Regions from separate parts of the Paenarthrobacter sp. genome, predicted to be linked through region 2. Evidence: riboswitches for the same ligand, from Rfam matches in the RefSeq annotation. Region 2 holds a riboswitch; the other holds the start of a gene.
What was found. Region 2 has a riboswitch for S-adenosylmethionine ahead of RIF72_RS04765 (hypothetical protein). Riboswitches for the same ligand answer to the same signal wherever they lie in the genome.

Region 1 (5,118 bases), on a different contig from region 2:
CCGGACCGGGTTCTTTCACCGCTGACCGCAGAAGGCCGCGAACAGGCTCTTGGACGGTTGGCACTCCGTTACTTCACCAGCCGGGGACCCGCCACCGTCAAAGACTGCGCGGCGTGGTCCGGGTTGACCATGAAGGACGTAAAGCGGGGAATCGAGGTGGCAGGTGAGATGTCTCCCGGGAGTTTGGGCGTTATCGAGTTGGAGGGTCTCGAGTTCCATCTGGCCTCGGAGGAGGTGGAAGCTCTGGCGAGTGGTGTTCAACCTTCGCCCGCGGAAGATCCCGTGGTTCCCCGCATGGACCTCATCCAGTGCTACGACGAATACGTGATGGGCTACTCACAGTCGCGTCATTTCCTTGGTGGAACGGCGCCGTACTTCCCCGAGGACAGCGGGCCCATGCACGTGGTCCTGCTGGACGGCAGGTTGGCCGGATGGTGGCGCCACGGATTCTCCGGCGGGGCCTGCGAACTGGACGTCCGAATGAACCGTCCCCCCACTGCGGAAGAGCAGGAGGCCTTGCAGTCCGAGGTGGATCGCTACGGCCGTTCCCTCGGTATGGAGACCAAGCTGGTCTGAGGTAGCCGTTTTGCTTTCGCGGGGCAGGACTAAGCTGGTAGGAGACCTAGGAGGCCTGCACTGTGAACAATCTGATCTTCTGGATCATCGTCTGCTCGTGGCTGATTCCACTCGGGATCCGCATGTACAACCGATCCCGGGCGCGTCGGATTCAGGATAATAACTTCCGCAGCCCCGGCTACCCGCCGCAGAACTATCCAGGTCAGGGATACCCGGACCAGGGTTATCCGAGTCAGGGATACCCGACGCCGAATTACCCCGGGTACCCGCCCGAACCAACCGTCATCCGCCCCGCGGATACGACACCGCAGGCCGGTCCGCCGTCGAACCCGTCATCCCCGGCACCGTTCCCCTCAACGGGTGGTTCGGAACCGCAGGGCTACCGGGCGCGCAAACTCGCCGAGCTGGACACGAAGTTCAGCAACGGCGAGATCGCCATGGAGGACTACATGAAGCAGCGCGGCGAAATCATGAACGGCTGAGCCTTAGGCGAAGAATGATTCGCGGAGTTGCGCCGAGAGCTGGCCAATCTCAGTGAGGAAGCCATCGTGACCAATCGGCGCCTCTATGAGGTGGACCAGTACATCCCCGGGTAGCGCCGCGGCAAGTTCCCGCGACTGCGCAGGGAAGTAGAGCCTGTCACTGTCCACGGCCGCCACGAAGAACTCAGCCGTGGTGCGCGACAACGCCTGTTCCAAGGAGCCGCGGCCACGCGTGACGTCGTGGGACATCAAAGCTTCGGTGATGGCGATGTAGCTATTGGCATCAAAACGGCGGACCAGCTTTGTTCCCTGGTGGTCCAAGTAGCTTTCCACCTGGTAACGGCCACGCTCCCCCAACACCGCAGCGGCGAGCGGTTTCTCCTGATGCTGGGCTTCCCTGCCGAAGCGGAAATCCAGCTCCAAGGCTGAGCGGTAAGTGATGTGGGCGATGCGTCGGGCCAGCGCCAAACCATGTTCAGGGGCAGCGCCACCGTAATAGTCGCCATTATTGAAGTTCGGGTCCTGCCTGATGGCCAAGGTTTGGGCCTGGGCAAAAGCAATCTGCTCGGCCGTGCTGTAGGCACCCACCGAAATTACGGCGCAGCGTTTAACCCTGTCGGGGAACGTGGCAGCCCATTCAAGGGCCCTGGCACCGCCCATTGAACCGCCCAACACGGCATGCCAGGCATCGATTCCCAGGGCATCGGCGAGGCGCGCCTCAGCCTCCGTGCTGTCGCGCAGCGTGACCAACGGAAAACGTGAGCCCCAAGGGCGTCCATCCGGTGCCTCTGATGATGGGCCGGTGCTACCGTAACAGCCGCCCACGATGTTGATGGAGATGACGAAGAACTTGTTGGTGTCGATCGTGGCACCCGGCCCAACGAGTTGCTCCCACCAACCCTCCTCGTCAGTGGCTCCACGGGCTACGTGAGTGCTGCCCGTGAGCGCATGCTGGATGAGTACGGCATTGGAGGCATCGGCGTTCAGCTGCCCCCAGGTCTCATACGCCAGGACAACGTCGGGGAGGAATCCGCCCGCTTCAAGTTCCAGCGGTCCGATGCCGGCGTACTTGACGGTTCCGTCTGCTTCTCCGGATTTTGGAAGGGCTGTAGCAGTAATGGTCATTCCTTTGACACCTTAACCTCGCGCTTGCCCGTCGCCTTGCGTGCGAACAGGCCAGGTCTTCACCCGGGGCACCCCACCGCGGAGGAGGGTTGCCGGCCAGCAAGCCGGGGCTGTGTGCTGGCACTCATGACCTAATACGAAGAGTCTAGGAAACGCAGGGCGGTTCTGGCGAAGAATGTGACAACAGTGTGACGGTTTGGGGTGACTTCGTTCACGAACGAGCACCCGGAACTGCCGCCCGGCGAATAATCGTCGACGCGGGCGGCAGTCGGGCTGAAACTCTTAAGCCGCGGCGTTAGGCGCCCTTGGCGGCCCGGAAGCCGGCTTCGAGGTCGGCGATGATGTCATCGACGTGCTCGATGCCCACGGACAAGCGCACAAGGCCAGGGTTGACGCCTGCGGCCACCTGCTGTTCCACTGTCAATTGGCTGTGCGTGGTCGACGCCGGGTGGATGACCAGCGAGCGGACATCACCGATGTTTGCCACGTGTGAGTGCAGCTCCAGGCCGTCCACGAAGCGCTTGCCCGCTTCTACGCCGCCCTTGATATTGAAGGCCACAATGGCGCCTGTGCCCTTGGGACCGTACTTCCGGCCACGGTCATACCACGGGCTGGACGGCAAGCCCGCATACGCGACCGATTCGACGTCGTCGTGGTTTTCAAGCCATTCCGCCACCTTGGTGGCGTTGGCAACATGACGTTCCACGCGCAGGCTCAAGGTCTCCAGGCCCTGCGCAATAAGGAAGGCGTTGAACGGGGATACGGCAGAGCCTAGGTCGCGAAGCAACTGGACGCGGGCCTTGAGGATGTAGGAGAGGTTGGCGCCCAGCGCACCGTCTTTGCCGAGGTCCCTGGCGTAGACCAGACCGTTGTAGCTGGGGTCAGGGGTATTGAATCCAGGGAAGCGCTCCGGGTCCTTGCCGAAGTCGAAGTTGCCGGAGTCCACAATCACACCGGCGATTGCGGAACCGTGACCACCCAGGTATTTGGTTGCCGAGTGGACCACGATGTCCGCTCCCCACTCGATGGGACGGATCAGGTAGGGCGTGGACAGCGTGTTGTCGACGATGAGCGGCACGCCGGCCTCGTGGGCGGTGCGGGCGATGCCCTCGATGTCCAGCACATCCTGGCGGGGGTTGGACACGACCTCACCGAAGAACAGTTTGGTGTTCGGCTGGACTGCGTCACGCCACTGGTCCAGGTTGTCCGGATCCTCCACGAACGTGACCGAAATGCCAAACTTCTTCAGCGTGTGCGCCAGCAGGTTGTACGTGCCGCCGTACAGGCTGGGGCTTGCTACGATATGCTCGCCCGCCTCTGCGATATTCAGGATGGCGAACGTCTCCGCAGCCTGTCCCGAACTGAGCAAGAGGGCACCCAGTCCGCCTTCAAGGCTCGCGACGCGCTGTTCCACTGCATCCTGCGTCGGGTTGCCGATCCGGGTGTAGATGGGGGCGAGCTCGGCCAGGGCAAAGCGATTTGCGGCACTCTCGGCACTGGGAAACACGAAGGACGTGGTCTGGTAGATCGGAAGCGAGCGCGCTCCGGTGGCGGCATCAGGCTCCTGGCCTGCGTGGATCTGGCGGGTTTCGAAAGACCATCCTTGGGACATGGAGTTCTCCTGTTCGTGACGCATGGGATTAGCAGGCAATGTGAAACGGTGTGAGCTGGGGCCAGTCTAAGAACTGTCCGGAGGCGAAGACAGCTTTGTGACGCCAGAGGAATCTTTCGGACTTCCCGAGTGCCTCCATGACGCCCGCCGCCGAACGGTTATACACATCCCACCTTAGTTAGGCTTGACTTAGCTGAGACCCCGATCACAAAGTGCCAAGATGAAGCCATGCGCATGGATCACGTCTCTTACGCCTGTGAACGAGATGGCCTTTTGGCCACTACCGAACGAATTTCCGCGGCATTGGGAGTGGACGCTGTCCGGGGCGGAGTGCACCCGCGCTTCGGTACCCGGAACATGATCATTCCCCTTGCGGATAACAAGTACCTGGAAGTGGTGGAGGTCCTGGATCACCCCGCTTCCGACAAAGCACCCTTTGGCCAGGCCGTCCGTGCCCGCTCGGCTGCCGGTGGTGGATGGATGGGCTGGTGCGTCGCCGTTGACGACCTTGCACCGTTCGAAGACCGCCTTGGCCGCTCGGCCGTTCCGGGCAACCGCAAGTTCCCCGACGGGCGCGAACTGGTGTGGCAGCAGATTGGCATCCTCGGCCTGATCGCCGATCCCCAGGTGCCCTACCTGCTCAAATGGGAGGGCGACCCCTCGCTGCACCCGTCCAGGATTTACGAGAGCGACGTCAAGATGTCCAGCCTCACCATAGCGGGCTCGGCTGAACGCGTCACCGAATGGTTGGGCGAACCGGTGGAGAAGCCGCTGGAGGATGTCGCCGTCCAGTGGATGGCACCGCACGGCACTCCTGGCATTCTCGCTGTAACTTTCGAAACCGCCTCCGGAGCCGTCACCATCTGACCGATCCATCCATACGGGCTTGTCCCGGCCCCGGTCAGTCATGTCCGGGCTAAGCTTCGGCCGCCATCAGCGGGTGCCAATGACGTCACCCACCGATGGCGGCCGAATACCTTTAACGGACCGCTATCCCAGGCCGATTGCCTTTCCGAACAAGCTAAATCCAACGAACGCCACAATGTCCAGCAACGCGTGGGCAATCACCAAGGGCATTACCCGCTTGGTCTTGGTGTAGATCCATGCGAACAGCAGGCCCATGACCACGTTCCCTATGAAGGGTCCAAAGCCTTGGTACAGGTGGTAGCTTCCACGAAGGACGGCACTGACCACAATGGCCGCCGGCATGCTCCACCCGAACTTACCGAAGCGGTCCATGAGGTACCCCACCACGATCACTTCTTCCACGATCGCATGGCGCATGGCCGAAAGGACCAGCACCGGCACCGTCCACCAGTAAGC
Region 2 (5,118 bases):
CATGGTGCTGCCTCCTGTGCCGATGACATTGTCAGCCAGTGCAGGTGCTTCCACGGGTGTGGTCCAGGAAATCAGAAGGGGGGCCCACCGGTCGCCGTACTTGGAGGGCTGGTATGGCTCACGCCGGTCCACCGGCAACTCGTCCGTGGTGCCATCGTTGATGAACTTGATGCCGGACGCCGCAGAAATATTTGCCAGGGCGGCGGTCAGGAGGGCATCTGAGCCAAGGGGTGCGGATGCATCGTTGACCACGTAATGGAGCGGACGGCAAGGTGAATAACCTACCGGGGTGCCGTCGTCGTTCGTGGCCAGGAACTTGTACGAATCGTTGGTGGTGCCGGGCGCTGAAGGCGAGGCCAGTGGGGCGTCCGCCTCCTCAAGTCCAGGCGGCGGCGCGTCCAGGGGACGCGCTGGTTCTGCTCCACCTGGCCGGTCCTGCGTGGTTCCCGGCATGCTCACGCCCGGGAAAAGTGCGGAAATACGAGGATCACCCTGCAGGAATCCACTGACCAGGACGGCAACGACGGCGGCAATGGCGGCCAAGAGAACGCCGCGGAGAACACGCATGGCCGTTCCAGTGCGGCGGTGCTTTGGCACGCGCGTTGCTTCCCGCTCCGGGTCCACGGTTCTCCATTCCTGATGCCCTGGTCACGCGGGGCAGCGCGGAGGACGAACCAACATTACGGTCTCCGGACCGAAGCGTCCAAACTTAGACGATTGCTGCTCCGAAGGCCAGGCCCAGCCCGTACGTGGCTGCAGCCGCTCCCAGGCCGATGGCAAGCTGCCGCAGCCCGCGGCTCAGCGGCGAGGTTCCGGACAACAAGCCGACGACGGCGCCGGTAGCCAAGAGCGCGATGCCCACCAGAACGCCGGCCACCAGCAAGGCGGCGATGCCCGTCATGCCGAAAATGAACGGCAGGATGGGCACAATGGCGCCTGAGGCGAAGAAACAGAAGCTGGACATCGCGGCACCCCACGCCGAACCCACGGATTCATGATCGTCAGTGGGCGGCTTCTCCGGCTGCAGGGAGAGGCTGGGATCGCAGTCGCAGCCAAACAATCCCATGCGCTCGGCAGCGCGGTGCTCCGCGGCTTCCCGTGTCATGCCGCGGGCCAAGTACACCAGGACCAGCTCGTTGTGCTCGATGTCCAACGATGGCGCTGCGGTCAGTGTGGCCTGCGTGGGCAGCGTGGCATTAAGCAGCTCCCGCTGGGAGCGGACCGAAACGTATTCACCCGCGCCCATGGAAAGTGCACCGGCCAAGAGGCCCGCCACGCCACTCATGAGCACCACGGAGCTGGAAACACCGGTTGCGGCCATGCCCATGACCAGTGAAAGGTTGCTGACCAGGCCATCATTGGCGCCAAAAACGGCGGCGCGGAAGGTTCCGGAGAGCCTGTTGCGTCCGCGGGTGGCCAGGCCCCGGACTACTTCTTCGTGGATTTGTTCATCGGCCACCATGGCCGGCGTCGCCGCAGGTTCGGTACCGTACGGGGAACGGCCTTCGGCGCGCTGGGCCAAAGCGAGGACAAACACTGACCCGAAGTTACGGGCAAGGAAGCCCAGGAACTGGCTGCGGGTGGAAGCTGCCTTGGGCATTCCGGCGTGCTCGCCCAGGAGCTTGAGCCAATGGGCCTCGTGCCTGCCTTCCGCTTCGGCCAAGGCGAGCAGGATTTGGCGTTCTTCGCCGTCGCGCCGCTGCGCCAATTCGCGGTAGACAGCGGCCTCGGCACGCTCGTCCGCCAGGTACTGCCGCCACCGGCGGATGTCCGCGTGTGAGGGCGGCGGGGCTTGGGTCCCGGTGTTTCCGGCGGCTGCTGATTCGGGGGTGGGGTCCGGAGCGGAGCTCGACGAACTGTGGGATTCCTGGTGCATCTGCACTTTGTCTCCTGTGCTGGGTGGGGTAGTTGCGGCCCCATTGCACGCCCCACACTACCGCTTATCCGCGCGGATTTTTGGCTGGTATTCCTTAAATGGAATGTTCGGTGCACCGTAATTTCCTTGACCCTCGCTTGTGCCGGTGCTCAGATGGAAGGACAGGGGCGGGGCCCTCCCGCCGCTGGATTCCTGCATTCGGGTCAACGGGCAGAACCGCCCACGAGAACCGGCCCACGAGACGGAGGTTGCACCATGAACACCACCGAATCACACGCCAACTACCCGGAACGGACAACTATTGAGTCCGACCCGGCCTACGACTACGCCGAAGACCAGGAAGTGGACGAACCCTGGGTGGAGGAAGTGGACGCCCCCGAGGACGACGAACGTGTTGTCCCCATCGACGAAACCGAAGAGTTCCGCGAGGAAGACGACGAAATCTAAGCTCTGTCCTCGTGCCCCAGTGTGAAGTGACGTTGGAGGCCTTCCCGTTTGCCGACGGCGGCAATAGTCACCGTTAGTGTCTTGGACGACTCGCACCAGCGAGTTGGCCGGACGGCTTGGGCCAACGCCTGCGCGATGAGTTGCGGTTGGGGATGTCCGAATTGCCCGGTTCCCGCGTGGGAAGTGATGGTCACCGTGCCCAGGAAGAGGTCGACGGCGGGAATCACCGCCACGGTGGGGGCAGCCTTTTTGGTGGGGGTGCTTGTTGCTGCTGTGTCTACCTGGGTGGTATCGCCTTGGTACGGCAAGGGACTGCTCCTTGGGGGAGTGCTCTTGCCCGCTCGGTTGTCTCTGGTCCGGGACGGGCCGCTTCCTCATCCGAACCACCCGTGAACATGGGGTTGGTGTGTGGCCAGTCGGAGCTTGGCACCACATCTCTTGAAGCTGGGACCACCCTATCCCATTGCTGTCCACGCCCCCGCGTTGTGGGGCCTGGTTTGCGTCCTTTGGGGTGGTGTTGGCGCGCAGAGCGGGCCTTCCAACGGACGGGGATATAACGCAACGGCGGCGCCGCCCGAAAGGGGAGGCGCCGCCGTCGAACTTTGCTTGTTTCCTGAACCTTGCTTAGTTCCTCGTGCCTGCTTAGGACGCGGGCGTTGTGAGCTCGTCCTCCGCCACGCGGGTGCCGGCGACGCGGTCCGTCCAAGCCTTCATGACCGCCGGATCCGTGGGCTTGCTCAGAAGCGATACGATCACGAACACCAGCGCCGAGGCAATCAAACCGAAGTAGATCGGCTCGTTGGCATACACCCCGTCCAAGGGCTGCTCGGCGTTGATCTCAAGGACGATCATGGTGCCCAGCGTGATCACGGTGCCTACAGCCATGGATGCTGCTGCGGCGATGCCGGTTCCACGCTTCCAGACAAGGCCGCCGATGATGGCGACCAGCAGGCCGCCCACCAGGATGTCGTAGGCGATGGTCAGGGCAGCCACCACGTCCTGGGTGGAAATGGCGATGACGATGGCCACAATGCCCAGGCCAAGGACCCACATGCGGTTGGCCCTGACATCGTGCTCGGGGTTCTCCGAATCGGAGGTGTCGATGGTCTTGCCAAACCAGCTGGCCACGAACGGCAGGACGTCGGCGCGGGCGACTGTTGCGGCAGCGATCAGCGAACCGGACGCGGTAGACATCATGGCAGCGACGGCTGCGGCCAGGACAAGCCCGCCGATGCCAACGGGCAGCAGGTTCGTAGCGACCTCTGCGTAGACGTCGTCATTGGTTTCGATGGCAATATCAGACAGGGCAACGCTTGCTGCCATGCCGATCAGCGCTCCGGCCAGGCCGTAAAGGATGCAGTAGACGCCGGCGGTGGCGCCACCCCAGCGCGCAACAGTGGGTGTCTTGGCGGTGAAGACGCGCTGCCAGATGTCCTGGCCGATCAGCAGGCCGAGTGTGTACACCACAAAGTAGGTGATGATCGTCTGGATGCCGATGCCGTCGATCTGGAAGAAGCTCTCATCAACACGGGCGCGGATTCCGTCCAGGCCACCGGCTGCGTTCAGGGTGAAGGGGAGCATGAGGAAGAAGATGCCCACGGTCTTGATGATGAACTGGACCTGGTCGGCAAGGGTGATGGACCACATTCCACCGATGGTGGAATAGACGAGAACGATCGCACCGCCGACGGCGATTGCCATCCAGCGCTCCCAATCGAACAGGACCACGAAAATGGTGGCGTAGGCGCCGGTGGAGGTGGCGCAGAGCATCAACGTGTAGGCGAGCATCACGATGCCCGAAGTCTGAGTGGCCCTGCTGCCGTAGCGAAGCGTCAGCATCTGGGAGACCGTGTAGATCTTGAGCTTCTGGATGGTGCCGGCGAACAAAAGGCTGAGCAGCAGCACGCCGCAGCCGATGGCCACAACCAGCCACATGCCGGAGATGCCGAACTTGTAGCCGAGGCCGACGCCGCCCACGGTGGACGCGCCACCGAGGACCACTGCGGCCATGGTGCCGGTGTAAAGGAAGGGTCCCAGGCGGCGGCCGGCCACCAGGAAGTCGCTGTTGTTCTTTGTGCGGGACTTGCCCCACCAGCCGAATGCCAGCATGGCGAGCAGGTACACCACCACGATTGCGATGTTTATAGCCGAAGATTCCATGAACGGTCCTTGGAGCTGATGCACGGAGGTTGGGGTTTTCGACGATACTCCTGCGAAGCGTCGAAGTCTCTGTGCTGACGATTGGAGATTGTGGATGTGTTGTGTGCCTCACAGACAACACTTGTTGCCTATGAGGATATGTTGTGATGGGAGTAACAGTCAAGATCCTTTGGTCATGCTTCCGGGTATTCTGGCGCTCTTGGCCTGTCTCCCGGCTACTATTGCTCCAATGACAGGGCCACATGACAGGCCTGAAAGGTTCGTGAATGAAGGCTCTACCCGTTGAACCGAGCAATGTTCCCGTTGCCATCGGTTCCAGAATCCGCGCAGCCCGGCAAGCGCAGCGCCTCACCATCGAGCAAGTGGCGGATGCTACCGGACTGACCAAAGGCTTCCTCAGCCGTGTGGAGCGTGACCTGACATCGCCGTCGGTCGCTTCGCTGGTTACGCTCTGCCAAGTGCTGTCGGTATCCGTAGGCGACTTGTTCGCCGCCCCGGAGACCCACCTGACCAGGCGCGACGACGGCCCCCGCATCTCCCTGGGCGGTCAAGGCATAGTGGAACGCTTGTTGACCGCCCGCTCCGAGCGTCGGCTCCAGATCCTGCAGGCAACCATCGAACCGCGGGGCCGTGGT

Region 1: another riboswitch for S-adenosylmethionine. It lies ahead of RIF72_RS03600 (homoserine O-acetyltransferase); the one in region 2 lies ahead of RIF72_RS04765 (hypothetical protein).

Annotation. Positions count from the first base shown of each region.
Region 1 covers NZ_JAPSHI010000003.1:8,403-13,520, reverse strand. The annotation lists gene RIF72_RS03610 (winged helix DNA-binding domain-containing protein) at 1-576, shown strand, start outside; gene RIF72_RS03605 (hypothetical protein) at 639-1,058, shown strand; gene RIF72_RS03600 (homoserine O-acetyltransferase) at 1,062-2,183, opposite strand; SAM riboswitch class IV at 2,199-2,315, opposite strand; gene RIF72_RS03595 (bifunctional o-acetylhomoserine/o-acetylserine sulfhydrylase) at 2,479-3,819, opposite strand; gene RIF72_RS03590 (VOC family protein) at 4,024-4,662, shown strand; gene RIF72_RS03585 (type II CAAX endopeptidase family protein) at 4,786-5,118, opposite strand, start outside.
Region 2 covers NZ_JAPSHI010000004.1:66,945-72,062, forward strand. The annotation lists gene RIF72_RS04750 (matrixin family metalloprotease) at 1-567, opposite strand, end outside; gene RIF72_RS04755 (VIT1/CCC1 transporter family protein) at 710-1,876, opposite strand; gene RIF72_RS04760 (hypothetical protein) at 2,132-2,323, shown strand; gene RIF72_RS04765 (hypothetical protein) at 2,320-2,631, opposite strand; SAM riboswitch class IV at 2,648-2,767, opposite strand; gene RIF72_RS04770 (sodium:solute symporter) at 2,966-4,483, opposite strand; gene RIF72_RS04775 (helix-turn-helix domain-containing protein) at 4,750-5,118, shown strand, end outside.